Regions from separate parts of the Bacillus sp. V33-4 genome, predicted to be linked through region 2. Evidence: predicted binding sites of a transcription regulator. Region 2 holds the regulator's gene; each other region holds the start of a gene.
The links. Region 2 encodes Rex, which represses fermentation and respiration genes when NADH is low (regulators of the CRP and FNR family bind a similar motif). Its sites were predicted from a motif close to TTGTGAAATATTTCACAA; they were not measured.

Region 1 (10,706 bases), on a different contig from region 2:
GAATTTTACAGCTAATGTTGCTGCATAGATAACCTCTCCTGCGTTTTCCGCAACTATATGGACCCCTAACACTTTTAATGTTTTTGCATCTGCTACTAATTTAAAAACACCTGTCGTTTCTCGATTAACCAAGGCTCTTGGTATCGCATCTAACGACAAAACTGATGTTTTGATTTTAAAACCTTTTTCTTTTGCTTGCTGTTCAGTTAAACCAACCGTTGCAATCGATGGAGTAGTAAACGTTACACCTGGAACTACCTTTAAATTTATTTTTCGATTTAGACCTCCGATTGCATTACGCGCAGCAATTCCGCCTTGATAAGCAGCGACATAAACAAATTGCGGACCAAGAGTTACATCTCCGGCTGCGTAAATTCGGGAATTCGTCGTTTTAGAATACTCGTCAATGACGATTTCACCAAGAGAACCAACTGTAACACCTGCTGCTTGTAAATTAAGAGATTCTGTATTTGGTTTTCTTCCTGTTGCAACAAGCAATTGTTCTGCCTCAATTATTCGCTTTTTGCCATTTATCTCTACATGAACTTTTTTTATGTCTCCATCTTGTTCTATGCTTTCATATGTTGCGCCTGTAACTAAGTTGATTCCTTGTTCTGTTAAGGCCTGCGTTATTGCTTCTGTTATTTCTGGATCGTATTCTTTCAATAGACGCTCGCTTCTTTGAATCAAAGTGACTTCTGCGCCCAGGTTACGAAATAGTTGTCCCAATTCCAATCCGATATATCCAGAACCAATCACAGCAAGACTCTTTGGAACTTTCTTTAATTCAAGTAATGAAGTGCTTGTTAAATAATCTACTTCAGTTAATCCTGGAATAGTGGGAACAAATGGAGAAGCACCTGTCGCTATTAAAAATCGTTTTGCTGTTATTTGCTTGCCATTAACTACAACTGTATTTTCATTTACAAATTTAGCTTCACCTTTTATTAATTCAAAACCGTAATCGTCAATTAGATTCACATATTTTTCATTTCGAAGTTGACTTACTAATTCATTTTTTTGTTTTACTAACAGGGCTAAATCAACATCTGAAGCTGAAGTGTGCAATCCTATAAATGGATTATTTTTTGCTAAATGATTGATTTCTCCTGCTCGTAATAAGGTCTTAGAAGGAACACAGCCGATATTAACGCATGTTCCACCCACCGTCCCTCGTTCGATCATAGCAACTTTTGCGCCATAACCGACTGCTTCAATGGCAGATGAAAAAGCGGCCCCACCAGAACCAATAATGATATAGTCATAGTCACCTTCATTACCTAAGTTCACTTTTACCTGGGGATGTATTTCTTCAACTTCTCCTGGTTGATACTTTGCTTTAACAATCGCTTGTTTGGCTGTTCCAACCTCTACGTCATTTGGTAGCTCAAATAAAGCTTCCCCTTTGCGAAAATCAACTTCAACATTCTTTGCACCTATATTATCTAATGCAACTGAGACATGTTGCTCGCAACCTGAACAGGTCATTCCTTGAACATTAACTCGATATTTTTTCAATTTTAAATCCTCCTCTACTCCAAGCCCTAGCTCTAACACCTTTGTTGTAATAGCCTTTATAGCCGTTTTTTTATCATTAATGTAACTGTTACCTTCCATCAGTAGAACCACATGACATGGACATATGAATAATGCGAGTAGAAACCAAACATGGCCTGATAATGTGTCTCTCATAATGTTCTTTTCTTATTTTCCCATTACTGTTTCAATAATGGGACATGCATAAATATCTTTGTTTTCAGGGCATCTTTCTTTTAGGTTAATGAGCATTTGTTCAATTCTTTTAAGATCTTGAATTTTGCGTTGTATGTCTTCTATCTTAGAAACAGTAAAGTCATACATATCACGGCACTTTGCTTCATCCCGATCGACAACACCTAACAATTTATCAATTTCATTTAGGGTAAATCCCAATTCCTGCAAACGTTTAATGAAATTTAATCGGTCGACAATCCGTTCTGAATACATTCGGTATCCTGAATCCGTACGTTCAGGTTCTGGAATTAAACCTATACGTTCATAGTATCTAATGGTCTCTTTGTTAACATCACACTTCTTGGCCAATTCTCCTATAAGTAATTGCATTTGTTTCACCTCCTATACAGTATAAACCCTGTACTTAGGTACAGGGTCAATATATAGCTTACTTTTTCTCATTAATAATAGTCAGCGAGCAGTTTCTCGTAAGAATCTATTTGAATATTAAACGAAACCCGAATTTTATGAGCATAAAAAAAGACTGCCTCTAGTGGCAATCTTACAACTCTTTTATACAGGGACCCGTGGTTAGTATTTCGCGACGGGTAGTCCGATCTTTTTTAGCAATTCGATTGCTGTTGCTTTTTCCTCTTCGGAAAGAACGTCCATAAGCTCATGGATCCTTGCTTCGTGTTCGGGAAAAATAGCCTCGATGAATTCTTTGCCTTTATCCGTAATAATCGCATACGTAACCCTGCGGTCATTCGGGCAAGCGGCACGATTTAAAAGACCTTTTTGTTCGAGTTTATCGACGACATATGTTATGCTTCCGCTTGCAAGCAAAATTTTACCGCCTATTTGCTGGAGCGGCTGCTGGCCTTTATGGTATAAAAGCTCCAGAACAGCAAATTCAGTCGGGTTTAATCCATTCGCCTGGATTGCTTTATTGACCTGCTCATTAATCGCTTTATATGCCCTGGAAAGAACGATAAATAGCTTTAAGGATTGGTTAACTTCAGAATTCATGTAAATCTTCCTTTATAAAAAGATATCTCGACTTCAAACTAAATTATAGAAAAATTTCGGGATGGTGTCAATAAATCCAGATAAAGGCATAGTGCTTAATACCCTTAATTAAGTTATAATTTAATTGCCTATAAGCACTTAAAATAGAGGTGTCTATGCCAAAACTTAATAAAAATGCGTTGCTATATTTGTTGATCGTTATACTGCCCAGTATGTTAGGAATCTTTTTACAAATATATAATCTCATCCAGAAAGATTACGAACATCGAAAGGCTGATACCCAATGGATTGCATCGATCCATCAAAGAACCTGGGATCAGCTAATTACTGAAACCGTGACGAGCCTGGATATTATTGCAATTACGCTTAAAAGTATGATCGATTCCCCGCAAGAATTAGAGCCATTGCTCCAGCAAGTACACCAAAAAGACCCTCGCTATGGGGGCCTTTATTTACTGAATGAAGAAGGAACGGTTGTTACCGGATCTCAATCACTGCTCGATCATGTTGATTATTCCTCCATGGAGTATATTAGAACTGCCATTAATACGAAGGATACGGTTATATCCGACCATCAGGAAACTCTTGAAAATGGTCAAACCGTGATTGGCCTGGCTGCACCCGTTATCAATGAAAGAAATGAACTAAGTTCGATACTTGTTGCCCATTTAAGGGTTGACTATATTGAAAATGTTATGAGAGTGTTGACACCTGACACAAATCTTTTAATTGTCAATGGACAAAGCCACATTATTATGAATTTCAATGGATCTGAAAAGACGAGCTCAACTGCAAACGAGTGGTTGACAATGCCAATTGAGCGGCTTCCATGGAGCATTAAAGCGGAAATTCCCGACTTTGACTGGAAGAATACAGGAAAGGAAATGGTCGCATTAATAGCTGGGACCCTGGTTTTTTTCCATATTCTTTTCCTTCTAATTAAGTGCTATCTATTAAAAAAACAAACAGCAAAAGAAAAAGCGCAAATTGAAGCGCAAAAGCTTGAGCTGGTAGGCTCACTCGCAGCCAGTACAGCCCATGAAATCCGCAACCCCCTTACAGGCATTAAAGGGCTTGTCCAGTTGTTGGGCGAAAAATACCGTGATCCGAAAGACCTCTACTATTTTTCAATCATCAATGAAGAGATCAACCGCATTAATGAAATCGTCAGTGAATTTTTGATTCTGGGTAAACCGACCGCCCAAAAGAAAGATATGATCGATATAAGGTCAGTTTTTACCGAACTGAAGCCGATCATTTCTTCCGAAGCAAATCTTCATAACATTAGATGTTCTTACTATTTGCCAAACACTCCATTGCCGGTTGAATGCACAAAGGACCAAATGAAGCAGGTAATTTTGAACCTTTCAAAAAACGCTTTTGAATCTATGAAAAATGGCGGTGATCTTGAAATTAATATGATGCAAGAACAGGAAACTTGCAAAATAGAGATTATCGATACCGGTTCAGGAATTTCTGAACAAGCGCTCAACAGGGTTTTTGACCCTTTTTATACATCAAAGGATATGGGAACAGGCCTCGGCCTTGTGATTTGCAAAAAAATAGTGCAATCCTTTAACGGCACGATTGAAATTACCAGCAAAGAGAAGCAGGGTACTCAAGTTTCAATTATCCTTCCGCTTGCTGAGTAAAGGGAAGAGCTTTGGGAATATGGTCCAATGCTCTTCTTCTTTTTGTTTAGTTTATTTGCTTGTTTATTACATATAAATTTCGAGAATAGAAACAAAATCATTTTTAAACAATTGATAATCTTGTAATATAGAAGAAAGAATAAAAAATGGTACTTTTATAAATTTATACAGTCATATAAAAGGAGATACTCCATGAGCCAATCTGCAATAGCTGCAAGCATGTCGCCACGTGACCGTGCGAATACTTCATACAAAATATTAATTATTATCGGAATTTGCCATTTATTGAATGACTCGATCCAGGCTGTTGTTCCAGCGATGTTCCCGATTCTGGAAAGATCGATGGGGCTCAGCTTTACGCAGCTTGGCATGATCGCTTTCGCTTTGAATATTGTATCGTCGATTATGCAGCCGCTCGTTGGAATGGCCACAGATAAAAAACCAGCGCCCTTCGCGCTGCCGATCGGGCTTTCCTTTACGCTTTTCGGCGTTCTTGGCCTTGCTCTTGCACCCCGGTTTGAATTGGTTGTCCTGTCCGTCTTGTTCATTGGCCTTGGATCTGCTGTTTTCCATCCAGAGGGATCAAGAGTTGCTTATATGGCGGCCGGGGCACGCCGGGGGCTTGCCCAATCCATTTACCAGGTTGGCGGCAATTCAGGCCAGGCCCTTGCCCCGCTTATTACTGCGGTCATTCTTGTCCCGCTCGGCCAAATCGGTGCTGCCTGGTTTACATTAGTTGCAGCGGCCGCGGTCGGATTATTGATCTATATTGCCAATTGGTATTCCGGCATGCTTAAAGTTGAACGTTCTTTCAAAAGCAAGCAAAGCAGCAAAGATAGCACAGCTGGGAACGGTATTCGCAAAGGTGTCTGGGTTTCACTCTTGTTGATTTTGTTTCTAATCTTTGCCCGCTCCTGGTACATTTCCGGGATCACCAATTTCTATGCATTTTTCGCAATCGAAAAATATTCACTATCAATTAAAGAAGCTCAAATTTTCCTATTTGCTTTCTTAATCACCGGTGCAATCGGTACATTTTTCGGGGGGCCGCTTGCCGACCGGTTTGGCAAGAAAACGGTTATTTTAGTTTCGATGATCGCCACCGCCCCGTTATCATTGCTGATCCCGTTTGTTCCGCCTTTTGCAGCATTCTTGCTGCTTGCTTTAAGCGGACTGCTTCTGATGTCGAGCTTTTCTGTCACGGTTGTTTACGCCCAGGAGCTCGTGCCGGGAAAAATCGGGACAATGGCTGGCTTGACGGTCGGCCTGGCATTTGGAATGGGGGCGCTTGGATCGATCGGGCTCGGCTATTTAGCCGATCTCATCGGGCTTTCACAAACGATCATTTTCACCGGATTTCTTCCATTGCTCGGTTTGCTGGCCTTCTTCCTTCCTTCCGATCAAAAGTTGGAGCAGTGGAATTAAGGAATATATGCTCGTCTCCGGATTTTGGTATAAAAAAGAAAACAGGATAGGAGGAAAAGTCCTTCTACCCTGTTTTTTTATTATGATTGAACCCTTGCATACAGCAATTCTTTTTCTTCCTTAGTAAACAAATTCTCCGCCATTGGATACAGCACATTTTCTTCTTTTGCGAAGTGGTCCACTAGTATTGAATAAGCTTTTCTAATAAATGCTGTACATGCATGCATTTCCTCTGTTGATAATGGACCGTCACCCTCAGTTTTGTTAAGAAAGCCGCGAATCATTGATTTGGCCTGCTCATGCTCATGTTCCATGACTGCAATTGGACCCGTTCCCTTACCAAGATAAACTTCCATCATTTTAAACAGAATACCTTCTTCTTTTTCTGAGTGGCGCTCAAGCTTACTAAAAAATGCTTTTACTTTTTCAGTTAAAATCGCAAATACATCCTGTTTTTGGTCTGAGTCTTCAACTTTTTTGGATAGCTCTACAAGCTCATCAAGCAACTGAATCAACGGCGGATGTTCTTCCTTCAACAAAGCTAATCCTTGTGACAACTCGACCGGCTTACGGTTTGCAAAAGCACCCATACAACCTTCCATCAACAATCTCTCCTTCGACAATCACAGTTATTATGATCAGTATAAGCGGCCGCTTCTCTAAAAGTTGTGACGCCAATCACAATATCGAAAAGATCAAACTAATTTTCGAAAAATTTTAACAAATAAGTTGCTAATTTTTATTGATTTTCACATATAATAGAAGCAAGTAAGATTGATGAAATGGAGGGATTATAGTGGTATATGAAAATTATCGCGACTTTTACCAGAAATCGCTAATACAAATTGGACCCGAAGACTTAAATTCTTTAAAAGAAACCCTTCCCATTCCCGGAGACAAAATCACCCATTGGCTCATAGCCTTAGAAGGCGAACCGGACCAGAAAAATTATTATCAGTGGAAAGTGGCAGTATATCCAGCAGACTGTGAGGGAAGCTTTGATTGGTCGAGCCGATTTTACACATCAGCGGATTTTAACTGCTTCCATAAAGCTTGTGACTTCGCCCGGAGCCTTGAGCAAAACGGCAAAAACGACAAACTCTCCTCATTAACCCCGTTTGAACAAATAAGCTAACCTAACCTCTAATCCATTCCTTCCCCTCTTTTTCGAGACGTTTGTGAAGTTACATACATATAGTGGTAAACTTATAATCATTCAAATTGTGAATAACTCTTCACTAAAACTCTTCACTTACACCAAATAATATGATTGCAATAACGAGAACAATTCCTCCTGCTGCAACTAACGGAACCAATGCTTCATTTTTATTAATTATAAGTAGAGGGTGTCCCAAAATCCAATCTTTGGGACACCCTCTTTATTTGTTTACATGAAAACTTTTTTGATTGCTTACATACTCTCCAGCCGGGATCTTGCAAAAGCCCGGCATTGTTGGGCACAATGCAAGCAAATTTGTGCACATCTTTGTGAATGAGAATCTGGAAACTTTAAGCATTCGTTTCCACAAATTTCACAAATATGGGCACATAATTCGGCAACTGACTTTTCCACATAACTGTTTCTTGCGATTAATTTCGCTGACAATGTGCATATATCTGCACAATCTCGCAATAGAAGCAGTTGGTTTCTTCTGGCATGAACATCGCTCATTCGCAGCACCATAGTCCCCATATGTTCACAAGTTATTTCACAATCCTGGATTGTCTTCACCAAGCCCATGTGTTCCATATGAGTAGATTTAAATTTCGCATAATCCATACTTTGCATAGCATTTCCTCCCCAATTTTGTTATTAGCCGTAACAGTCGTATCATATGGTTTCCGCATTCACCAAGTGTAGGTAAATGCCCAAGAAATGTTTGCATATTTTCTGCAAATTTACAGCAGATTTTACTGATTCCCGCAAGCGGCATAAAGAACCTAAAATGTTTCCCTTAAAAATATGATTAAGTTTTAAGGCGGAGTGCTAATCCAGCCACAATAATACGGAAAAGTTACCCGCATGTCAGGCACAATCGCTGCATAAAAGCGGGCAGTGAACAATAAAAATAAAAGCCCTGGCAGGAATTTTTCAGCCAGGGCTTTTTCATATTTTTAGTATTCTGTTAAAGGTAATAAACAGCTTATTTAACTCTTCCTCGTTGTCTTTTTCAATTTGCTCAGCCAGACATTTTTTCATTTTTTCTTCGAAAAGAACGAATACTACACTTTTTAAGGCAGCCTTGGAAGCGATAATTTGAAAGATAATATCCTCAAAGTCGTGGTCTTTTTCAATTAAACTATTAATTTCTCGAACATTTCCTTCAATATTGCTTAAAGTGTCCACCAGCTTTTTTTTGGATGTTGGATCTAAACAGTGAGGTTTTTCAAGATTAAGTATCTCCATTATTTAACCTCCTTGTTTTATTAATACATGCCCGTTATTTGCAGCTATTTTATCAATGATGATGCTTTGTCGTTGCAGAGTGGTTATGTGCGGAATGGTTATGGCCAAACAAGTGTATTAAGCCTTTAACCAGTAATGATGTCTTTTCCATTAGAAACCCTCCAAAATATAATTTTATTACATTTATAAAATACTACCCCCGGTAAGTATATCAACTATAAAAAAACCTATTGTTTACTTTTTGAATATACAATTCATATTTTAGACATATTTACGGAGGAAATTTTAATTGCATCTTACGGTTCGGTGAAAGCACTTAAGTACTGTTTTGATTCTGTTTAAATTGAACTTTAAATCCAGTGTCTACCTGTTTGTTCTTAAGATAACGATGAAATCTGCAGGAAATGCAAATTTTCACCTCTCTCTTTTTTTATTAGATTCATCTATGTTAGATTAGAGATTAATAATGAGGAAAAACTGAATTAAAACTAAGAAAAAGATAAGAATTACCACTACTGAAAGATTATAATCCTTTTAGACTCCATTTTGAAATTTTGTAATTAGCTATTATGATGGTTTATTTGTTGTTATATCAAAAGTGTTGCATAAAATTGTTAAGTCCATATTAAGAAAAAAATTATGCTTGATAACTAAAAAACGATGCTCGGACCCGCATCGTTTTTTTCCTTTTATATAAACACTAATTTCATTGGCTATGCCATTCTAAAAACGATTCCGTGTCCGCCTTTTGGATATTCCCAGTGGATATTTTGGTATGGACAGCCGATTCGGCAGCTCCCGCATTCATGACACCCTTCGTATCCGACCTGCATCCTTGTTCCTTCCCATTTGTAAACCTCGGCAGGACAGAAAACGGTACAAATTTTATCAGGACATTTTGTCATGCAAATATCGTGGTCCATGACAGTTAAATGGGATTTCGTATCACACTTAAAGCGAATTAAGTACTGTTTTTCTTCAATCGTTTTTGTGGACATTATTTCACCGCCTTCCAGGCACGATAAATGTCTTTCAATACATTAAATGTTCCTTTTTCGTTTCTGACACTGCGGATAATTTCTTTCTGCTTATCCCTTTTTGGGGTTCCGTCAACAGTAAACATTTTGCTTGCGACCCGGTTCATCATCGGGACGTATTCACGCAAATATTGCGGATGGTTCTCAAAGGTGTGGGTTGCATCTTTATATTTTTCTAAATCTTTAATAATAAAGCTGTTATAGAGGGCTTCCCGATACTTATTTAAACTCGATGCGCTAAAATCATTTCGCTGCTTTGCTTCGACAATAGTCTCTGCCGCCATTTTTCCGGAAGCCATTGCCATATTTGAACCTTCACGATGGATAGCATTCACAAGCTGGGCTGCATCCCCTACAACGACAACACCGTCTCCGGCTACTTTAGGAACGGAATGATATCCGCCTTCCGGGATTAAATGCGCCAAATATTCGGCAGATTCCCCTCCCTCCAGAAAAGGCTTCACCATTGGATGATTTTTTAAATAGTCAAGCAGGTCATAAGGCTTTAATTTAGCTTTTATCATGCTTGACAGAGTGGTTCCGACACCGATATTCAAACTGTCTTTGTTCGTGTACAAAAAGGCAGTACCCAAATTTCCCTTTGTTGCATCCCCGAATATTTCAATCGTACAGCCCTGGTTTTCTGAAAGGTTAAAACGGTCATTAATCGTTTCCTTAGGAAGATTAATGACTTCCATCACAGTCAAGGCCACTTCATCAGGACGGAATTCCTTATGGAATCCGAGCTGCTTGCCGAGCAGTGAATTGACACCGTCGGCAAGCACGACAACATCGGCAAATACTTCTCCATCCGGGCGGTCTGTTCGAACACCGATCACTTTTCCATTTTCAACAATACATTCTGTTACAACCGTCTCGGTAATGAGCAGGGCTCCTGCTTCGACAGCCTTTTGGGCGAACCACTGGTCAAATTGGGCACGCAGAACTGTAAAATTATTATATGGCTCCATTCCCCATTCGAGACCTTTATAGCCAAAAGAAACAACCGATTCTTTATCCATCATCCAAAAACGCTGCTCGACAACCGGTCTTTCCAATGGTGCTTCCTTCCAAAACTCAGGAATAATCTCTTCCATTTGTTTTCGGTACAGGACACCGCCCATGACGTTTTTGCTTCCCGGGTATTCTCCCCGTTCAATCTGCAAAACGTTCAAACCGTTCTTTGCACACGTATAGGCACATGCTGTTCCAGCCGGTCCGGCTCCGACAATGATTACATCAAATTTCTCAGGCATAACTGATTTCACCGCCCTTTTCTTTTGTCATCTGTTTAAACTGTTTAATCAATTCAGGCACGATGACATGTGCATCCCCAACGATTCCATACGTTGCCACATCAAAAATTGGCGCTTCTGGATCTTTATTAACCGCGATAATGAACTCCGAATTTTTCATGCCAACAATATGCTGGATCGCCCCTGA
Region 2 (10,706 bases):
TTTCCATGGTTAGCCCCATTTGGTACACTCCTATTCCGCATTATCAACTTGGTAATAGTTTTCTTCTATTGTATCAACTATTTGATAGACGGACCATTATTAAGTGTTACGTCTCGAGTTTGACTTCTTCTAAAAGTTGAACTAGTAGACTATTACACACTATCTCCGAAACCGAAAAAGAGCAGCTCAGCCTGCGTTCACGTTGAATATAAATAAAGCCTTCTCGACGAGAGAAGGCTTTATCTACGCGCATATTTATTTAACTTCGACTGTTGTTTCTTTATGATCATGTATTTCTTCGCCTTTTTCAACATGAATTTTCAAGTGATAAACACCAGGAGATGAAAAAGATGTATTCACAAAATAATCACCATTACTTGCTTCGCTTGCATCTATGAACTCATGCTTCTCCTCATTTTCCTTCCATAGTTCAAACCGAACATTCGCTTGTGTTAAAGGCTGATTTTCGCTTTGAATATTGGCAGATAAATCAACATCTTCATTAACAGAGACGATAGTTGGAACACTAATGCTGATGGAAGCACTGCTATGATGGTGATCTTCCGCAGCATGTTCATCATCATGCTCTCGAGCTTGCTCTTCATGATGATGCTCCTCTGCAGATTCTTGATGTTGGTGGTCTTTTGCGCTTTCCTTCTGTTCAGCTTCATTTTGTTTGCTAGGTTGATTTGCTTCATTTGAACAACCTGCCAGTATTATAAATAAAGAAAATAATGAGAACAGTAACGTCTTCATGATAGTCATCCTTGCCTAGCTTAGTAGCATTACATTTTTAACATACACATGTTAATTATAACAAAAATCACTTTTAAAAACTGTGTGTTCTGTGAACAAGGGCAATAAACCTTATAATGAAAACAATCCTGTCCCTGAGTGCGGGGATTGTTATGTTTTAGAACGACAATGCAGAACATAAAAAAGAATGCCACCGAAAAGATTAACAATCATTTCGGGAGCATTCTCAGTATGACAAACTCGCAATAAATGTGATAAAAATGTGATTTATTTCGGATTTAGGAGTTTAAAAACACCCCTCAACCCTTGATGTATCAACGTTTCACAGAACGTTATTACATCATGCCGCCCATTCCACCCATGCCGCCCATGTCAGGCATTCCGCCGCCTGCACCAGCTGGCTCCGGCTTGTCAGCAACAACAGCTTCTGTTGTTAAGAACATAGCCGCTACAGATCCAGCATTTTGAAGAGCTGAACGTGTAACTTTGGTTGGGTCAACGATACCAGCTTCGATCATATTTACCCATTGGCCAGTAGCAGCGTTAAAGCCTGTTCCGATTTCTTCACGCTTTAAGCGCTCAACGATAACTGATCCTTCAAGGCCGGCATTGTGAGCGATCTGGCGTACAGGCTCTTCGATTGCGCGCAATACGATGCTGACACCTGTTGCTTCGTCACCTTCAGCATTAATAGCTGCAACTTGGTTGTACACGTTTAGAAGCGCTACTCCACCACCGGATACAATACCTTCTTCAACAGCAGCACGAGTAGAGTTCAAAGCATCTTCAATGCGAAGCTTGCGCTCTTTAAGCTCAGTTTCAGTAGCTGCACCAACTTTAACAACCGCTACTCCGCCAGCTAACTTAGCAAGGCGCTCTTGTAATTTTTCACGGTCGAATTCAGAAGTTGTTTCTTCCATTTGAACGCGGATTTGATTGACGCGAGCCGCGATTTGAGCAGATTCCCCTGCACCTTCAACGATTGTTGTGTTTTCTTTTGAAACAACGACTTTAGAAGCGCGTCCTAAAGATTCAATTGTTGCAGATTTAAGGTCACGGCCAAGCTCTTCAGTGATCACTTCACCGCCAGTCAGGATCGCGATATCTTCAAGCATTGCTTTACGGCGGTCACCGAAGCCAGGAGCTTTAACAGCAACTGCATTGAATGTTCCGCGAAGCTTGTTTACTACTAATGTAGCAAGAGCTTCCCCTTCGACATCTTCAGCAACAAGCAATAAAGGCTTACCTTGTTGAACCACTTGCTCAAGAACAGGGAGGATTTCCTGGATGCTTGCGATCTTCTTGTCAGTGATCAAGATGTATGGATTATCAAGAACAGCTTCCATTTTATCTGAATCAGTAACCATGTAAGGAGAAGCATATCCACGGTCGAACTGCATACCTTCCACGACGTCCAATTCAGTTGTGAAGCCTTTTGATTCTTCAATTGTGATAACACCGTCATTGCCAACGCGTTCCATTGCTTCTGCGATTAATTGGCCGACTTCGTTGTCATCAGCAGAAATAGCAGCAACCTGAGCAATTGAAGCTTTTCCTTCGATTGGCTTGGAAATAGCTTTTAATTCTTCGATTGCAGTGTTAACCGCCTTCTCAATCCCTTTACGGATACCCATTGGGTTAGCGCCTGCAGTTACGTTTTTAAGACCTTCGCGAATCATCGCTTGAGCAAGTACTGTAGCTGTAGTTGTCCCGTCACCGGCAACATCATTCGTTTTGCTGGCAACTTCAGCAACCAGCTTAGCACCCATGTTTTCAAAAGCATCTTCTAATTCAATTTCTTTTGCGATTGTTACGCCGTCATTTGTGATAAGCGGAGAACCGAACTTTTTCTCAAGAACCACGTTGCGTCCCTTTGGCCCAAGAGTTACTTTTACTGCGTTTGCAAGAGCGTCGACTCCGCGAAGCATTGCGCGGCGAGCGTCTTCACTAAATTTAATGTCTTTTGCCATTTGTAAAAACCTCCTCAAATATTGATGAATGATATAATCTTCAAATTATCCTGGATGGAGCTTACTTGCCGACTACAGCAAGAACATCATTTTCGCGAAGAATTAAATATTCATTACCTTCGTATTTTACTTCTGTACCAGCATATTTTGAGAAGATAATGCGGTCGCCCACAGACACTTCCAGGGCAGCGCGTTCGCCGTTAGGAAGATCGCGGCCAGTACCTACAGCAATAACTTTTCCTTCTGAAGGCTTCTCTTTCGCTGAATCCGGTAATACGATACCGCTTGCAGTTTTTTCTTCACTTTCAACAAGCTCAATAACAATACGGTCACCTAATGGCTTTAACAAGTGAAACAACCTCCTCTAAATAAATATGTAATATTGTTTTTATTAGCACTCTTACCAACCGAGTGCTAACACAATTATTATAATAATTAATTCATTTCTTTTTTGCAAGCAGGAACCTTGAAAATTTTAAAAGAAAATGCGATATCCATTTATGATGTCATTAAGCATTGAATTAAGGGCATTCTAAATAGGCAAAATCATAATGGCGAAAACCTTAACAGTATATAACAGTTTACCGTATTTATGCTCGTTACAAAAATCGCGATTCCAACCCTTACTGTTTGAAACATTAGACCGATTATTAGTAAAATAGAACGGAGTATATTTTCGTACCATAAAGGAGTTATTTTGATTGAAGAAGGAATACTGGATAATTTTAATTGCATATATTACGATGCAGGTTTCCAGCCTGGCAGGCGTTCCCCTTGTCGTTTATATAGGTTTACTTCTTGGAAATAGTCGCGCGGAAATGCAGCAATTAGCGATTCCTTACTGGATTGTGATCAGTTTTTCGCTAACGCTGTTGATTGTTCTCTTTTTATTGAGAAATGACAGGAAATTAGAGCTCAATGATGAACGGCACTTAGCCTCGCCTATTGTCTCAATTGCATGGGCAGTGGGTGGAATCTTTATAGCACTTTTTGCCCAATCATTTGCCGCTACAATTGAAAGCATCTTTGGGATCGAAGTGGGCTCTGAAAACACTCAGCAAATTCTCGGATTAATTGAAACCTTTCCAATTGTGATTATCGTGAGTTCGATCATCGGACCGATACTTGAAGAAATTGTTTTCAGGAAAATTTTATTCGGTTCGCTCTATAAAAGGATGAACTTCTTTTTTGCCGCTCTAATCAGCTCAGTCATTTTTGCTGTCGCCCACTTTGAGCTTGAGCATATTCTTCTGTACTCCGCCATGGGTTTCACGTTCGCTTTTCTCTATGTGAAAACGAAAAGAATACTCGTACCGATATTTGCCCATGTCGCCATGAATACTCTTGTTGTCGTGATTCAGCTTAATCAGGGCAAACTGGAAAAATGGCTTCAGGATGCAGAACAAATTCAAAGCTTTATTGGAGGATTTTAAATGAGGCAGTCTCCCTTAGGTTCAGGGATTATCTACATTGTACTAGGATTGTTGTTCACCTATTTTGCGGTCCAAAGAGTCCATGAACATGGCTGGGGATTTGTCAGCTATTTACTTGTTCTATTAGCGACTTTTGACTTTGGGTCAGGACTGAGAATGGTTGTCCTGCACTTCAAAATACAAAAAGTTAAAAAACAACAGTAACGTCGTTCTGCGTTAACCAGGATAAGCCTCCTTCGATGTGAAAGAGGCTTTTCTTATGCTTATTTTCTAGCCATTGTATTTTTTCTAATAGCTTGTTCTTCGATAACCCTATTCTTCTGTTTCTGTCGGGTAATGCTTTAAAAAGTAGACGAGCGACTGCAATTCAACCGCCAAATCTATATGATGAACGCGGATCGCAGCCGGGACATTTAATCTGGCTGGAGTAAAGTTTAATATCCCTTTTACATTGGCCTGGACAAGCCTGTCCGTAATCGGTTGAGCAACAGGGGCCGGGACAGTTAAAATGGCAACCTGGATATCGGCTGCAACGATTTGTTTATCCATGTCATCCATGTGAAAGATGGGAACCTCTCCAATAGTTTTACCCACTTTACCCTCATCGACATCAAAAGCAACCTCGATTTTCGTGTTATTATTTTTAAGGAAGTTGTAATGCAAAAAGGCAGTTCCCAAATTCCCAACTCCAATTAAGGCCACCTTTGTTAACTCATCCTGGTCAAGTGTCTTCCGGAAAAAAGATAATAAATAGTTAACATTATATCCGTAACCTTTTTTGCCTAATGCACCAAAGTAGGAAAAATCCCTGCGGATTGTTGCCGAATCAACCTTCACAGCCTCACTCAATTCGGCAGAGGAAACTCTCTGTTTTCCCGATGAATGCAAATTTTTTAAAAACCGGTAGTATAAAGGCAGCCGTTTAGCGGTTGCCTGTGGAATTTTCACCGTTTCATTCGCCAATGTGATCCCCACCCTCTTATGTTTAAGCTATATTTTATCTTTTCTAAAAAAATCACCGTTTTTTCCACCCGTTTTTTCAACTAAGTATGTTTTGCCGATAACCATGCCTTTATCGACTGCTTTGCACATGTCATAAACGGTTAATGCGCAAGCAGCAGCAGCTGTTAGCGCTTCCATTTCAACTCCTGTACTTCCTTTTGTTTTTACGGTAACATGAATAGATAGACTATAATTCTCTTGTTCGTTTTCCCACGCAAAAGCGATATCAATCCCTGTTAGTGGAATGGGATGGCACATTGGGATGATCTCCGCGGTTTTTTTCGCTGCCATGATTCCAGCGACCTGGGCTACTGCCAGGACATCACCCTTTTTCACTTCATTGCGGGTAATTTGTTCATATATAACCTGGTTTACGGTTATGTTTGAACGGGCGATTGCCGTTCGGACCGTTTCCGGCTTGCTGCTTACATCGACCATCTTCGCTCTTCCTTCTTCATTAAAATGAGTAAAATCCGACATTTTCTCTACACCTCACAACAAAATCATACACTATTTTGACATTTTTGTGTAAACTTTGTACTATTTTTCACAAAATCACTGTTATTGCTCACCCTCTGTGAATGCGATACACTATTTCTAAGGCAATTGAGGTGAAAACAAATGATATTACTACAGGTTAACCAACTATCAAAATATTTTGGCGCCGATCTTATTTTATCGAATATAAAGCTTGAATTACAAACGCGTGATCGAATTGCTCTTGTTGGCAGAAACGGAGCCGGAAAGTCCACGCTATTAAAAATTATCGCCGGCCGGATGTCGTATGATCAAGGCGAGATCATCAAGCCGAAAGGAGTTTCGATTGGATACCTGGCACAAGACAGCGGTTTAGAATCCGCGATGTCGATTTGGGATGAAATGTTAACTGTATTTGATCCGCTCAGGAAAATGGAAACAGAGCTGCGCAGCCTCGAGGCGAAGATGTCTGACCCTTCCACGCTAGAAGATTCGCGGCTTTATAACAAAATCCTTAATGAATATGACCAACTGCAGCTGCAATTTAAAGAAGATGGCGGCTATCAATACGAAGCTGATATTCGATCTGTTTTGCACGGACTAAACTTTCAATCCTTTGATTATACAACTAAAATTTCAAGCTTAAGTGGGGGGCAAAAAACGCGTCTGGCACTTGGAAAGCTGTTATTAAAAAAACCTGATATCTTAATTTTGGACGAGCCAACGAACCATCTAGATATTGATACCCTGTCATGGCTCGAGCAATATCTTCAAGGTTATGAGGGAGCCATTCTGATCGTTTCACATGACCGCTACTTTTTAGATAAAGTGGTCAATCAGGTCCATGAGTTATCCCGTATGCACATCCAGAAGTATTTAGGAAACTACAGCGTTTACCTGGAGAAAAATGCAGAGATGTACGAGCAACAAATGAAACAATTCGAAAAACAGCAAGATGAAATTGCAAAGCTGCAGGAATTTGTACAGCGCAACCTTGCGAGGGCCTCAACGACAAAAAGGGCGCAAAGCCGCCGAAAAAAGTTGGAGAAGATGGACGTTATGGACAGGCCCCTCGGGGACGAAAAGTCTGCTTCTTTTTCGTTTGATATTGAGCGCCAAAGCGGCAACGACGTATTAAAAGCAGAGAATGTTGCAATTGGGTATGGGAATGAAAAAGTCTCTGAGGCCATCTCGTTCAGGCTAACCAGAGGTGAAAGCATTGCTTTGGTTGGGCCAAATGGAGTCGGAAAGTCAACTCTTCTAAAAACGATCGTTAAGAAGCTCCCAGCGCTGGCCGGCGACATCCATTACGGTTCAAATGTTTCAATCGGTTATTATGATCAGGAACAAGCAGAATTAACCTCGAATAAACGAGTCCTTAATGAATTGTGGGATGAATACCCATCTATGAATGAAAAAGAAATCAGGACAATCCTCGGCAATTTCTTATTTACAGGTGACGATGTGTTAAAAACCGTGTCAACCTTGAGCGGCGGCCAAAAAGCAAGGCTCGCCCTCGCCAAATTAATGATCGAAAATGCCAACTTTTTAATTCTCGATGAGCCGACAAACCATCTTGACCTGGACAGCAAAGAGATTCTGGAGAACGCCCTTGTCGATTACCCGGGAACGATTCTATTTGTTTCCCATGATCGTTATTTTATCAACCGTATTGCAACGAAAGTGATTGAACTGGATAAACATGGTGCTAGCGAATTTCTTGGAGATTACGATTACTTTATCGAGAAAAAACAGGAGATAAAAGAGCTGCGCGCCCTTGAGGAGAAAGAAAAAGGCTTTGCCGATGCCACACCTGCGAAGCAGGATAAAAATGCTTTTCGCCAGGATAAAGAAGCCAAAAAACTTGAGCGCCAGCGGATGAGAAGAATCGAAGAGATTGAAGAGACGATTGAAAAGCTGGAAGAGAAAATTAGCGAAAATGAACAGCTCTTATGCGAGCCAAATATTTATCAGGATCACGAGAAGGTTTTAGAAATCAACGGAGAAAATAATTTAGCCAAAATTCAGCTTGAAGCGTTAATGGAAGAATGGGCTGAATTAGCAGAAAATTAATATAAGGGTGTCCCAAAAACATAATTTGGGATGCCCTTTTCTCGTTATCTATATTGTGATTTTTAAATTTTAATTTATACACAACTTTATCCACAAGTCTTCTCTTTGTTTCATGAGCATTAGTGAGTTTTTCCACATTATCCACAAAACTCAGCCGATTTATCCACATTTTTCACAGGTCAACAAACAATAAGGGCTACTTATCCACAATAAAACTCCCATTACAGGGAGTTTCCGTTTATTCATTGTGGATAGCTAGATCTAAACTTGGATTGGCATTCAAAGCTAAATTAGCCCTGATCCCTTTTTCATTTAAAATACTTCCAGCTGCTGCAATCATCGCTGCATTATCGGTACATAAAGACAATGGTGGAATCACTAATTCCACTTCCGGTATTTCATTAAATGCTCCACTGAGCCTGTTTCGTAGTCCCTTATTGGCCGCCACACCCCCAGCCAGTAAGACCTGCTTTACATGAAACTCTTTAACTGCGGCGAGGGTCTTTGTGACGAGCACGTCAATGACGCTCTCCTGAAAACTCGCAGCGAGATCTTCAGGGGCAATGTTCTCACCCCGCTGTTCAGCGTTATGAACGGCATTAATAACAGCAGACTTCAAGCCGCTAAAACTAAAATCGTATGAGCCTTCTTCAAGCCATGCCCTTGGAAGATTGATTGTCGGCCTGCCTTGGTGTGCCAGCCGGTCAATGTGGGGCCCACCCGGATAGGGCAGCTTCAATGTTCTTGCTACTTTATCATAGGCTTCACCTGCAGCATCATCTCTCGTTTCACCAATCACTTCAAAATGGCCATGCTCTTTCATATATACGAGTTCGGTATGGCCTCCGGAAACAACCAGGGAAACAAGAGGAAATTTCATTTCTGCAACAAGGCGATTAGCATAAATATGCCCGGCAATATGGTGCACACCTATCAAAGGTATCCCATGGGCAAACGCAAGTGCTTTTGCAGTATTTACTCCAACAAGCAGTGCGCCGACTAGCCCGGGCCCTTCGGTTACAGCGATCGCATCAAGATCTTCAAACCCGAGGCCTGCCTGGTCCATGGCTTCTTCTAACACAAGCGTTATTTGTTCCACATGGTGGCGCGAGGCAATTTCAGGTACTACCCCACCGAATCTTTTATGGCTTTCAATTTGCGAGGCCACGACATTCGCTACGATTTCGGTGCCATTCTTTACGATCGCTACTGCTGTTTCATCACAGCTCGTTTCAATGCCCATTATCCACTTGTCTTTTTTCATGTTAAATTCACCCACATTACTAATGCATCCTCTTGGTTATCCGTATAGTAATTTTTTCTGATTGCGCCATCCTGAAAACCAAGCTTCCGGTAAAGAGATTGAGCAACATCATTAGAAACCCGAACCTCAAGCGTCATGGTGCGGGCTCCAAGCTCCTTCGCTACACTGAACATCTTTAACATGAGAGCTTCGCCGAGCTTTTTTCCACGATAACCCGGAAGCAGCGCTACGTTTGTGATATGTGCTTCATCGACAACAATCCAGGCTCCACAGTAGCCGACTATCTGGTTGCCATCTTCTAAAACAATGTAAACAGCAAACTGGTTGGTCGCTATCTCATTAATAAAGGCTTCACGGCTCCACGGAGTGGAAAACGATTCATGTTCAATTATTAATACCTGGTCAATGTCCTCTTCTTTCATAAAACGAAACGATAAAGACTCATCCATGTTTTCATAACCTTCTATCCCTTAATTTTGCTTATTTCTCTCCAACCAATTTGCTTCTGCCTCCGCCAACCGAATGTAATTGGGGACGAACGAATGAACCTCTTCACCTTGCCGAAGACTCCCCAACAATGCAAGCTCAGAAGGCCGTGGATTAAGCTCGGTGATTTCCGCAAAAACAGCCTGTCTGCCTAAAATCTCTTGAATAATTGATTGATGGAGCGGGAGATCATTCCCTGTGAAGAGAATTTGATCATTTAAGTTCTTGAGCTGATTAGCCCAATCAACACTTAAAACAAGTTGATCTTTTTGCAGCGTGATCGGTTTTCCGTTTTTAAAATGATACAATCCAGTATAAATCTGTCCCCTGCGCGCATCAAACAGCGGTGACACAGCACCGTTAAAATATCGTCCCGCAGAAGCAGCCAATACCTCGAGGCTCGATACCCCGACCATTGGAATCTTTAACGTCCATGCCAGAGTCTTTGCTATCGATACCCCAATCCTGACACCCGTGTAGGAACCAGGTCCTTTCGCGACAACAATCTTCGTTAAATCCGATGGCCGTAAATCACACTCGTTCATCAGCTCTTCGATTGCTGGCATAACCCGGACAGAATGATTTTTCTTAAGGTTGGTAATATATTCACCAATTACTTTACATTCATCAAGAAGCGCCACTCCCAATATATAATTAGAAGTATCAATTGCTAATACCTTCATTTGAAAATCTCCTTGCATATTTCCTCATAATGCTGTCCCTTCGGCTCCAATACGATTCTTCTTTCATTGTTCCCAACATGGTATAAAAAAATGGTCAACATCTCTTCAGGTAACTGATCGCGAATGAGGTGCGCCCATTCGACAACGGTTACACCATCACCTTCAAAATATTCATCAAAGCCCAAGTCTTCAAATTCATTTTCTACCCGGTAAACGTCCATATGATACAAAGGAATTCTCCCTTGATATTCTTTAATAATGGTAAAAGTCGGACTATTAACGGTTCTTGTAATTCCCAAGCCGGATGCCAGCCCTTTAGTGAAGGTCGTTTTCCCGGCTCCCAGGTCCCCTTCAAGTGCAATAACATCACCTGGTTGAAGCAGCCCGCCTAATTGCTTGGAAAACTCCGCAGTATCTTCAGGTTTTACTGATAAAAACTCATACCGGTCCATCGTCTGATCACCTATTTCATCCCCTGATTTTCTAGTTATACAAAAAAACCTTAGGACTTTTCCTAAGGAAATTGATTCTATATGTAGTTTACATGATTTTATGCCAATGA
Region 3 (10,706 bases), on a different contig from region 2:
GAAGCGTATATATACATCTCTGAAAAAATGGATATCCTCGGTGAGCCGATTTTGGATGGCGACTGGAAGCTTTATCGATTTTTGAAGGAACAGCCTGAAAGATTTTTTTATTTTGCATACGGATCCTGTATGGATACTGAACGATTTGAAATAGCAGGTGTAGGCCACCTTTTTGCGAAAGTGAAGGGGTCAGGAATTCTCGACGGTTACTCGATGAAATATTTATTTGCCAGGCCCGATGGTGGACGGGCGGACATTGTCGAGGATGGCGGGGTCACGGAAGGGATCGTATATGATGTTCCGTTTGAAGCTGCCGAATATTTATTCAAACGCGAAGGATTTCGGGGCGGCTGGTACAGGCCTGCTTTTGTTGATATAAAAGTCGGCGAAACTGTTTTGACCAATGTTCTGACCTTTCATGTTTACAACAAAAAGGAGGAGCTTGCCCCGCCTGCCCACTATGTCATTGAGATTCTTAGAGGATCAAAAGGCCGGCTAAGCACAGAGTATTACCAAAAGCTTGAAAGCGAACTGCACAGGCTCGGCTTGCCGAAAACAATGTGATGATGGAGCTATTTAAATAAAGTTGCCTTACTTTGCGTTTGTTCATTATACTGTAAAGACAATAACCTGAAGGAGTGGCTAGAGAATGATCCATCAAATCTGGAATGAGCGAGATACATTAAAAAAAGTGAATTGTGTACATACTGACGCCAAAAAATATATTGTCAACCGTGCCCTTACGGCCGGAAAGACTTACGATGTTAAAAATGAAACCGAAGAATTTTACTTTATCGTTGACAACACAGGTAAAGTCGGTGGTTATTATAAAGAATATTTCCAGGAAGCATAATGATTTAATGGACAGTGGCTGTGGCTGCTGTCTTTGTTCATTACTGCAAATTTAAAAAAGGGGAGACGCTGGGGATGCCGTTATGGAATGAATTATTTAGTCTGGAAGGAGATGCAGTAAGGCACTCTCCGTAAGGACAGGATAATCAGAGAGGGTTTAGCAAGGGATTCACTATATTTTAGTGTACTTGCTGAAGAGTGGCCGGACGTCAAGAAAAACCTGCTCGAAAAGCTTAAATAGAATGCCAATAAAAATATATTCCCGCTCTCATTCCAGAGCGGGAATTTTCATTGCCGTGTCGGTAAAGCTAGGATATAGAAGAACTGTGAATCAATCCATGTTCGATCGGAAAACTGATTCGCTTATTAATACGGCTGTGACCGGAAAAAGTTTCATAGCAGGAGGCGGTTTGAGTAATCCGAAAAACGGATATGAATAAACAAACGTTTTCAACTTCAAGCCTTTAAAACCAAAATTCTGTGAGAGGGGACAATGCATATGAGAAAGGTGTACGGGTTGATGACAAATCCGGGTGACGGAAACGAGCTTCTTTGGGATTTTGGTGTTTGGGAAACAGCCGATGAAGCGCAAAGATATTTGCAGAATGAATTAAAACATACAACCGGAATATGGGTCGAAGAAATTAAGTTTCATAGTCCAACGCCTGAATTCGCCGAGCATTATGAAGAAGAAATGGTCGAGTGTTCATTTTGCGGAATCGAGTACAATGAAGCAGACACTACTTTGATAGACAATGATGAATACATCTGCGTTAACTGTGAACCGGAATACAAAAAAACGTTTGACATCGCTTAATATAGCTTTGAATACTTACACCTGACAGCACATTGACTGCCAGGTGCTTTAATTAATACGTTTTCGTTATTTCCACCTGATCAAGAATAAGCAATTTAGCCGAATGAAGCCGTTTTCTGACGAGAACTCCTATCCATGAAGCAAGCGCTGCCTTAATAAGGCCGACAATAATAAACGGCGTAAATCCGCCGGCAAGAGCAGCTGTCCACGTGAGGTCAGCCGCAATTTTCAGCCAAACTGTTCCGAAAATTAAAGTCACAATCATCCCTAAACTATTGGCAATCATTGCATTTTTAAAAGTGAAAGAAGTCTTCTCCAGGATAAATCCAATTAGAAATGCAGTCGGTATAAACCCGACTAAATAACCGCCGGTTGGCCCCACCAATACGGATGCTCCACCAGAAAATTCAGCATACACAGGCACTCCAACCGCCCCGATAATCAGGTAAAGTATAACCGCTAAAGTCCCAAACCTCGCTCCCAGGATGGTTGCTGCCAAACCAATCGCCAAAGTTTGCCCGGTAATCGGCACTAGCGGCAATGGAATCGTAATTTGCGCAAGAATGCCAATCACAGCAGCAAATAAGGCGGTCACAATCATCATCCTAAGTTTTACTTGATGTTTATTCAATGTTTCATCCCCCTTTTTTGTTAACTTATTTTATATATAGGTTTACATTTTTAATTTAAAAGCTTGCCAACTAAAAGTCAATAAACAATTCGAAAATTTATAACAATTGTGATGTTTGCGAGTTGCGTTTTAAGATAAGAGAGGGGGGACTACAATAAATGAGGAAGTCCAAAAACAGAAGAAGACACCGAAGGGTCGTCCTTCGGTGTCAACTCTTTCAATCTATTTATAAGTTATCAATCACGTCTTAGCACAACTTTACTTGTTAACAGACTTAAAGCCTTTACAACACTCTCTTCGCGTGGTGGTTCAACACCCTTTAACGGATATTCGAGTCCCAGTGCTTCCCATTTATAAACACCCAGCTTATGATAGGGCAGCACTTCAACCTTAAGTACATTGGTCAGTTGGCCAATAAAGTTTCCGAGCTCCTGCAAATCTGTTAGATCATCAGTGACCCCTGGGACGAGGACATGGCGAACCCAGACGGGAGTATCATGTTGGTCAAGGAATTTTGCAAACTCAAGAATATGTTCGTTGCCCATTCCTGTCAATTTGATATGCTTTTTTCGGTCGATGTGCTTTAAATCTAGTAAAACAAGATCAGTATAAATTAGAAGCTCTTTCAGCTGTTCCTGAAAGTGTGGGGCAGTTGAATAACACCCGCCCGAAGAATCGATAGCTGTATGGATGCCGAGCTTTTTACATTCTTTAAATAATGCAGTCAAAAACGGAATTTGCAGAAGTGGTTCACCGCCGCTTACCGTAATTCCTCCCCCTGAAGCTTGAATGAAAGGCAAATATGTCTTTAGTTCCTCAATGATTTCGGAAACAGCCATTTGTTTTCCGGAACCGATTTCCCAAGTATCAGCATTATGGCAAAACTGGCAGCGCAGCAAGCAGCCCTGTGTAAAGATAACATAGCGAATTCCTGGTCCGTCGACTGTCCCAAAGGACTCTATTGAATGTATATTTCCAATCATGATGAGAAACCCCTTTCACTTGAGAGAGCTTAGAAGATTTTGAGCCGTTGTGAAACAATATTAGCGGGCCGTCTCCTAATCCCGGCTAAGCAGGGGAGGGAGACGGCGCGTGAAAATCTTAAACATAATTATATTGATAGATTAACAGGGTTGTTACATGGACTCATGGAATGTCCGGTTAATAACATCCATCTGTTGTTCGCGTGTCAATTTAATAAAGTTAACGGCATATCCAGAAACACGAATCGTCAACTGTGGGTATAGTTCAGGATGCTCCATTGCGTCCATCAACGTTTCACGGTTAAAGACGTTAACATTGAGATGGTGTCCTGCTTTTACCGCATAGCCATCAAGAATTGAAACTAGATTGCTGATTCTGCTGTCTTCATCTTTGCCTAAAGCTTTCGGTACAATCGAGAATGTATTGGAGATTCCGTCCAATGCGTAGCTGTATGGCAGCTTTGCAACGGATGAAAGGGAAGCAAGTGTTCCTTTCGTATCCCGGCCATGCATAGGATTCGCACCAGGTGCAAATGGTTCTCCGGCGCGCCGTCCGTCAGGTGTATTACCTGTCTTTTTACCGTAAACGACATTGGATGTAATCGTTAAAATAGACATTGTATGAACAGAATTTCGGTATGTTTGGTGCTTCTTAAGCTTTTTCATAAAACGTTTTACAACTTCAACGGCAATGCCGTCAACACGGTCATCATTATTTCCGTATTTAGGGAAATCACCTTCAATTGCAAAATCGGTTGCGAGCCCGTTTTCATCGCGGATAACCCGAACACGGCCATACTTGATTGCACTTAAGGAATCAGCAACTACACTTAATCCGGCAATCCCTGTTGCCATTGTACGGAGGATTTCCGTATCATGAAGAGCCATTTCGATCCGTTCATAGCTATATTTATCATGCATATAATGAATGACATTCAAGGTATTGATATAAAGGCCCGCCAGCCATTCCATCATTCCATCGAATTTCTCCAATACTTCCTCATACTCTAGTACGTCGGATGTAATCGCACGGTATTTAGGACCGACTTGAATGTTCAGCTTTTCGTCTATTCCGCCGTTGATTGCGTATAATAAGGCTTTCGCTAAATTAGCCCTTGCCCCGAAAAATTGCATTTGTTTTCCGATTTCCATTGCGGAAACACAGCAGGCAATTCCATAGTCATCGCCATATTCCGGCTTCATAATATCATCATTTTCGTATTGAATTGAGCTGGTTTGAATGGACATATTAGCACAATATCTTTTGAATCCTTCCGGCAGCTGTTCTGACCATAGCACGGTTAAATTCGGTTCGGGCGCCGGGCCAAGATTATTAAGCGTATGAAGAAACCGGAATGAGCTTTTTGTCACAAGTGAGCGGCCGTCCAAAGCCATACCGCCGATTGATTCTGTCACCCAGGTTGGGTCGCCGCTGAACAATTCGTTATAATCGGGAGTTCGGGCAAACTTGACAAGGCGAAGCTTCATGACAAAATGGTCAACCAATTCCTGAGCTTCCTTCTCTGATAATACTCCATTTGCAAGATCCCGTTCAATATAAATATCGAGGAAGCTGGAAACTCTTCCAAGGCTCATCGCAGCACCATTCTGCTCTTTAATGGCAGCCAGATAAGCAAAGTACAACCATTGAAATGCTTCCTGTGCATTTGCGGCAGGCTCGGAGATATTAAAACCATAGCTTGCGGCAAGCTCTTTTAACTCTTTCAAAGCACGAATCTGTTCAGAAAGCTCTTCACGCAGCCTCATGTTTTCTTCAGACATCACACTGCTTGTTGCAGCCAAATCCTTTTTCTTTTCCTGGATCAGGAAGTCTACACCATAAAGGGCAACACGCCGATAATCACCGATGATTCTTCCACGGCCATAAGCATCAGGCAGACCTGTAATAATCGCTGCCTTCCGGGCAAGCTTCATTTCCTCTGTATAAGCATCAAAAACACCTGCGTTATGGGTTTTGCGATAGTCGGTAAAAAACTTTTCGACCTGCTTATCAAGTTCATACCCGTATGATTGAAGGGACTGTGAAGCCATGCGGATTCCCCCGAAAGGCTGCATGGAACGCTTAAACGGTTGATCCGTCTGGACGCCGACGATCCTTTCTGTTTCCTTGTTTAAATACCCGGGGCCATGAGATGTAATCGTTGAGACAATCTCTGTATCCATATCAAGGACACCGCCGTTATCGCGTTCTTTCTTTGTTAATTCCATCACTTGTGTCCAGAGTGCCTCTGTTGCATCGGTCGGCTTCTCTAAAAATGAATGATCGCCTTTATACTCCGTATAGTTTCTTAAAATAAAATCGCGGACATTTACTTCCTGCTGCCAAGCTCCTCCTGAAAAACTATTCCACTTTTCCATCATACTCACCTCAAGTTAGATTAAATTATATAACAGAAGCATATTTAAATCCTAACTCAAGTATAACAGGTTAAAATATGAGCAACATCACAAAATGTTGTGAAATTATGAACAATATGTAGAATGTCAAAAAACCATTAAAATAAAGGGTTTATTCATGTTAAAAAATTTAGAGAATAAACGGAGGGGAATATTCACAATTCAATCTGTATTATAATTATAGTCAAAAAATCATCAACTGTTATATAAAAAAAGGAAGCTCTACCAAACCGAGTTTTCTATTTTACATTCTCACGGATCAATGATTTTTTGTTCAGACTTGCGCGGATTGACAACGAGCGTTTTGGATTTTTCATTTATATAGGCGTAAATGATAGCTTTTGGTTCCAATTGATTTAAAACCAATTTGTCAATCAGCCAATCCTTTCGTATATGTAATAGTTTTAAATTTCGCGATTGAATCCTGCCGTCAATAATAACGGCAATGGGCAAGCCTTCATCCTCGATTTTAATATTTAAGTGGTCAACGGTGACCGGTGTATTTTCTGTTTTCGGAACAATGCTGATCTCACCTATAGGCTCCAGAACAGCGTATCCAACGTCAGCCACCTTCGGATAACCTTTGCTGCGCAAAATCGAAAGAACCTGGGAAACAGATAAATGCGATTTTTCAAGGTTGTCTTCAATGATTTTTCCATCTTTAATAAGGATGGTTGGTTCACCGAGAAATAATCTATTTCCGAGCGGGTGTAACGTTAAAAAAGAAAAGAGGATATACATAGCTGTAATGATGGCCAGTGTAATCAGGCTTGGAATAAGCTCGGTGCTGATTAATGGTTCTGATGCTACTGTTCCGATAATGATAATGGCTACAAGATCATAAGGAGTCATCTGTACAATTGACGACTTTCCCATAAGCCTCATTACGGCAATCGTTACGAGGTAAATAATCATCGCTTTTAGGATTATCAAGCTTTTCCACTCCATTGCTCACTTTTTATCCTAGTATTTTCTTTTATTAACCATTTAACTCGTCTGGAACCCCAAGAATACTAAACCCCCGGCACTTTTGTGCAGGGGGCTTAGTACTCTTTCCGTAAACTTTCGCTTTGAAAAATTTAATCCACGATAATATAGCCAATCATCGGACCTTTCATGCTTTGGCTATGTGTATGACAAATCAGCCTGTAAACTCCTTCATCTTGAAACTGAAGCGGAACCACAGTTTCTTTGCCCTTTTTAACAGTTCCTTTGATATTGGTACCTTCAATTATAAATGGATGCTCGCGCCCGTTAACTCCGAAAATTTTTAAGTTTACTTTCTCTCCTTTTTCAACAAAAATAGTTCCTGGATCCCAGCGGTACACTTCCATTTCGGATCCGTCGTCCATTTTTGTCTTGAATTCACTTGTAATCAGGTGGATTTCACGAGCTTTGCTGCCGACATCAGCACCACTGGCCGGCACAGAATCTGAATGAGCAAAAAACCAAATAGATGCTGTGATCACGACCATACAAATGATGATAAATAAAACCAGTGATTCTTTTTTAAAAACATAGAATTTCATTTGCTTCATCTCCTTAAAAGTTTGTCCCTATACAGAATATGCTTGATATGAAGGCAAACTTGTCAAAATTTTTTTTGATTAGCTTATTTACTTTTCTCTGATGGATATGAATAATTAACAGTGGGGGAAGGCGGCTTCCTATAGCAATCGCAAGAGAACCTGAGACAAAAGGGGTAGAAGACTGCTATTTATCGACCTCTCACTGGATTTCCAACATTCAACAAGGTCCTTTTGTCGCGGAATATTTTCTTTATTTTTCCAATAAAATAGATATTTCTTCCCTTCTTAATGGAAGTATCTTGTATGATAATGATAAGTGAGAAATTCCAACATTCTAAGAACTTGCCAGCTCTAAGAAACGGAGGCCATAAGCTCAATGATTGACACGGACTTGATAAAAGTAGGTGATGAAAAGGATGAGATTCAGAACCTCCGCCTCGCACTGACCCATTCGAAGGATGTTTTAACAAAGCATTCGGAAAATGGAACTTTTCTATTTGTAACTCCATCCAGTTATTCCTTGCTCGGATATTCACCCCGAGAATTATTTAAAAAAAACCTTTACGACTTTTGCCATCCTAATGATCATCACCATTTGGATAAAATCTTTCAACAGCTGGCCGTCAGGAAAACGGTTCGCGTCAGCTTTCGGTTCAGGCGGAAAGAAGGGGATTATATTTGGCTTGAAACGATCTCTTCCCCGACTAATCAGGCAAACGAAACGATATGCATCTCAAGAGATATGACTGAACGTATTATTATGGAAGAAGAAATTCTTGAAACCCAGGAGAAATATCGGCTGCTTGTCGAATTTTCAAGAGACACGATCGGTATGACAACCGGGGATGGAATTTGGACTTATATAAACGGTGAAGGAAGGAAATTGCTCGGTTTTACAAGCAATAACGAAATTATCGGCACATCTTTATATGATTATGTGGCAGAATCGGACCAAAAATACTTGACCAATTTCCTTGCTGCTAAACAAAGCATTAATTTCGAGCTCAATTTAAAAAGAAGCGACGGCCAGCTGCGCCGGGCAGAGATTCAATTAATACCGACTATCTATAAAAATCGAAGGATGTTTCAAATCATCATTCGCGATATAACTGGACAAAAGAGGACTGAAGAACGGCTTCACAATGCTGAAAAGCTTTCGGTCGTCGGCCAGTTGGCTGCGTCTATTGCCCATGAAATCCGTAATCCCTTAACCGCAATTAAAGGATTCACACAGTTGCTCGGGGAAAAGGAAGCGGATGACTATACTCCAGTAATTCTTGAAGAATTGCAGCGGATTGAATCAATCGTAACGGATCTGCTCGTGCTGGCCAAGCCGCAGGCCACAGATATCGAGAGAGCGAATATTGTTAATTTAGTAAAGGGAGTTGTAACCCTTTTAAACACACAGGCAATCATGTGCAATATCACGATTAATGTCGTAACAAGCGATCATGATCTATATGTAGAGTGTGAAGTATCAAAAATGAAGCAGGTTTTGATAAATATCATTCAAAATGGGATTGAAGCTATGCCAGCTGGCGGTGAAATACTTATCACGATTAAACAAGATCAAAATTATATATATGTTAACGTAAAAGATCAGGGAATTGGAATTCCTGAAGAGAGGTTGTCCAAGCTTGGCGAGCCTTTTTACAGCACTAAGGAAAAGGGAACCGGTCTTGGATTGATGATTTGCAATAAAATCCTGAAAACCCATAAAGGAAATTTACATATTGAAAGTAAAGAGAATGAAGGAACGACCGTAAACATTATATTGCCAAGGGCTTAACGCAAGACCTTGGCGGTCATTGCTCATTCACGCGACAATCTGTGTTTAACTCGATGTATCCTCGAAAGAGTCGCTAAATGAAACTAAGCAAAAACCTGGATCTAATCATCCAGGTTTTTTGTAGTTTCAGCCAAGAATCAAATATTAATCATAACTATATTTTGTTAACTAACATAAGAACTTTTCAAATGTTGAAGTCAATAAGAACCTAGATTAAGGAAACTGTTTTGCATTTTTGTAACAAATTCAATTATATAGTCCATTTGCTCTATTTTTTTGTTAAAATCAAATTCGACAATTATTTTGATAGGGTGTTTTAAGATGAAGAAACTTATTTTATTTTTAACAGCTATATTGGTTTCCTTTTTTCATCAGTCCCCGGCAGGAGCAGAGCAGGCTGAAGATGTGCAATTACGCAGTGGGGCAGCGATATTGATGGATGCTAAATCAGGGACCGTGTTATTTGAAAAAAGGGGGCACGAAATCATGTACCCTGCGAGTCTGACAAAAATTGCAACAGCGATATATGCAATTGAGAACGGTGATCTTGGTGATATTGTAACGGTGAGTAGAAATGCCGTTCAAACTGATGGCACGCGGGTATACCTTGTGGAAGGCGAACAAGTGACGTTGGAAAAGCTTATCCAGGGAATGCTGATTAACTCCGGAAATGATGCAGCTGTGGCGATTGCCGAGCATCTTCATGGAAGTGTTGAGGATTTCTCCCGAAACCTGACTGAATATTTGCATGAAAAGTCCTTGGTTTCTCATACAAATTTCACAAACCCGCACGGCCTTTTCGATGAAAACCATTATAGTACAGCAGCAGACCTCGCCAAAATTACAAGTTATGCGATTAATAATCCAGTATTTAAGAGTATTTTTGGAACAAAAGAAATGGCCTGGAAAGGGCAATCTTGGGATACAACCCTTGTTACCCATCATCTAATGATAAAAGGTGAATATCCGTTTGAAGGTGTGACCGGCGGAAAGACAGGCTTTATCAATGAGTCAAAGCAAACACTCGCAACTACCGCTGAAAATAAAAATATTCAACTGACAGCAATCATTCTTCAAGCAGATTACAAAAGGGACGCTTACCAGGATACGATTTCACTGTTTGAGTATGGCTTTAAAAATTTCAAATCGGCAACTTTGCCAGCTTCTTCCGAGTATTCATTCGGGAACCAAAAGTATAAGACAAGCGCTGCAACCGCGATTACCGAACCGCTTGAAGGAATGGTTAAAAGAGTGGATAAAAAAGGCCTCCTTGCGATCGAAAACCAAAATGGCGAAGTGCTTCAAACCATTCAGCTTGAACAAGTCAAGAAGGCAAATAAAAAGCCCGATCAACCAATCAAAGCAAAAAGTGAAACGGTTAACATGAATGCCCTCTATGGAATTGTTATTATTATCGCTGGTGGAGCACTGCTCTCATTAAGGTACCGCGCTCCTAAACGGATGAAAAAAAGGCGGCGTGTTTAACAGTTACACGCCGTCTTTGCTTATTCGGTTGCGTTTTATTTTGGCTCACCCTTATCAGATGGACGCACGCTTCTTGCTCAATTATTTTATGATCTGGGTCAATAAGAGCATTATGAATGAAATGATAACCATTGAAGCCACCCAGAGCCACGCCAAATCGATATTTCCTGACTCAAGAGCGACATATATTGCTGTCGGCACC

Region 1: CVD23_RS12655 (hemerythrin domain-containing protein) is a predicted target of Rex. The motif match lies at 6,486-6,503, and genes of this name have one in related genera.
Region 3: pflB (formate C-acetyltransferase) is a predicted target of Rex. The motif match lies at 5,760-5,777, and genes of this name have one in related genera.

Annotation. Positions count from the first base shown of each region.
Region 1 covers NZ_PGVC01000032.1:92,244-102,949, reverse strand. The annotation lists gene merA (mercury(II) reductase) at 1-1,518, opposite strand, end outside; gene merR1 (mercury resistance transcriptional regulator MerR1) at 1,705-2,103, opposite strand; gene CVD23_RS12670 (MarR family winged helix-turn-helix transcriptional regulator) at 2,305-2,742, opposite strand; gene CVD23_RS12665 (ATP-binding protein) at 2,898-4,394, shown strand; gene CVD23_RS12660 (MFS transporter) at 4,587-5,819, shown strand; gene CVD23_RS12655 (hemerythrin domain-containing protein) at 5,900-6,421, opposite strand; gene CVD23_RS12650 (hypothetical protein) at 6,616-6,954, shown strand; gene CVD23_RS12645 (four-helix bundle copper-binding protein) at 7,231-7,608, opposite strand; gene CVD23_RS12640 (metal-sensing transcriptional repressor) at 7,927-8,226, opposite strand; gene CVD23_RS12635 (ferredoxin family protein) at 8,940-9,224, opposite strand; gene CVD23_RS12630 (FAD-dependent oxidoreductase) at 9,224-10,519, opposite strand; gene CVD23_RS12625 (electron transfer flavoprotein subunit alpha/FixB family protein) at 10,512-10,706, opposite strand, start outside.
Region 2 covers NZ_PGVC01000048.1:1,000-11,705, reverse strand. The annotation lists gene CVD23_RS17225 (STAS domain-containing protein) at 1-19, opposite strand, end outside; gene CVD23_RS17220 (FixH family protein) at 256-756, opposite strand; gene groL (chaperonin GroEL) at 1,092-2,726, opposite strand; gene groES (co-chaperone GroES) at 2,788-3,075, opposite strand; gene CVD23_RS17205 (CPBP family intramembrane glutamic endopeptidase) at 3,428-4,159, shown strand; gene CVD23_RS17200 (YdiK family protein) at 4,160-4,363, shown strand; gene CVD23_RS17195 (redox-sensing transcriptional repressor Rex) at 4,472-5,122, opposite strand; gene moaC (cyclic pyranopterin monophosphate synthase MoaC) at 5,150-5,641, opposite strand; gene CVD23_RS17185 (ABC-F family ATP-binding cassette domain-containing protein) at 5,783-7,711, shown strand; gene tsaD (tRNA (adenosine(37)-N6)-threonylcarbamoyltransferase complex transferase subunit TsaD) at 7,950-8,975, opposite strand; gene rimI (ribosomal protein S18-alanine N-acetyltransferase) at 8,972-9,424, opposite strand; gene tsaB (tRNA (adenosine(37)-N6)-threonylcarbamoyltransferase complex dimerization subunit type 1 TsaB) at 9,446-10,144, opposite strand; gene tsaE (tRNA (adenosine(37)-N6)-threonylcarbamoyltransferase complex ATPase subunit type 1 TsaE) at 10,141-10,596, opposite strand.
Region 3 covers NZ_PGVC01000050.1:16,462-27,167, forward strand. The annotation lists gene CVD23_RS17540 (gamma-glutamylcyclotransferase) at 1-564, shown strand, start outside; gene CVD23_RS17545 (DUF6501 family protein) at 650-853, shown strand; gene CVD23_RS17550 (hypothetical protein) at 1,352-1,669, shown strand; gene CVD23_RS17555 (biotin transporter BioY) at 1,722-2,270, opposite strand; gene pflA (pyruvate formate-lyase-activating protein) at 2,537-3,283, opposite strand; gene pflB (formate C-acetyltransferase) at 3,437-5,662, opposite strand; gene CVD23_RS17570 (DUF421 domain-containing protein) at 5,954-6,634, opposite strand; gene CVD23_RS17575 (cupredoxin domain-containing protein) at 6,781-7,230, opposite strand; gene CVD23_RS17580 (PAS domain S-box protein) at 7,607-9,019, shown strand; gene CVD23_RS17585 (D-alanyl-D-alanine carboxypeptidase family protein) at 9,341-10,504, shown strand; gene modB (molybdate ABC transporter permease subunit) at 10,586-10,706, opposite strand, start outside.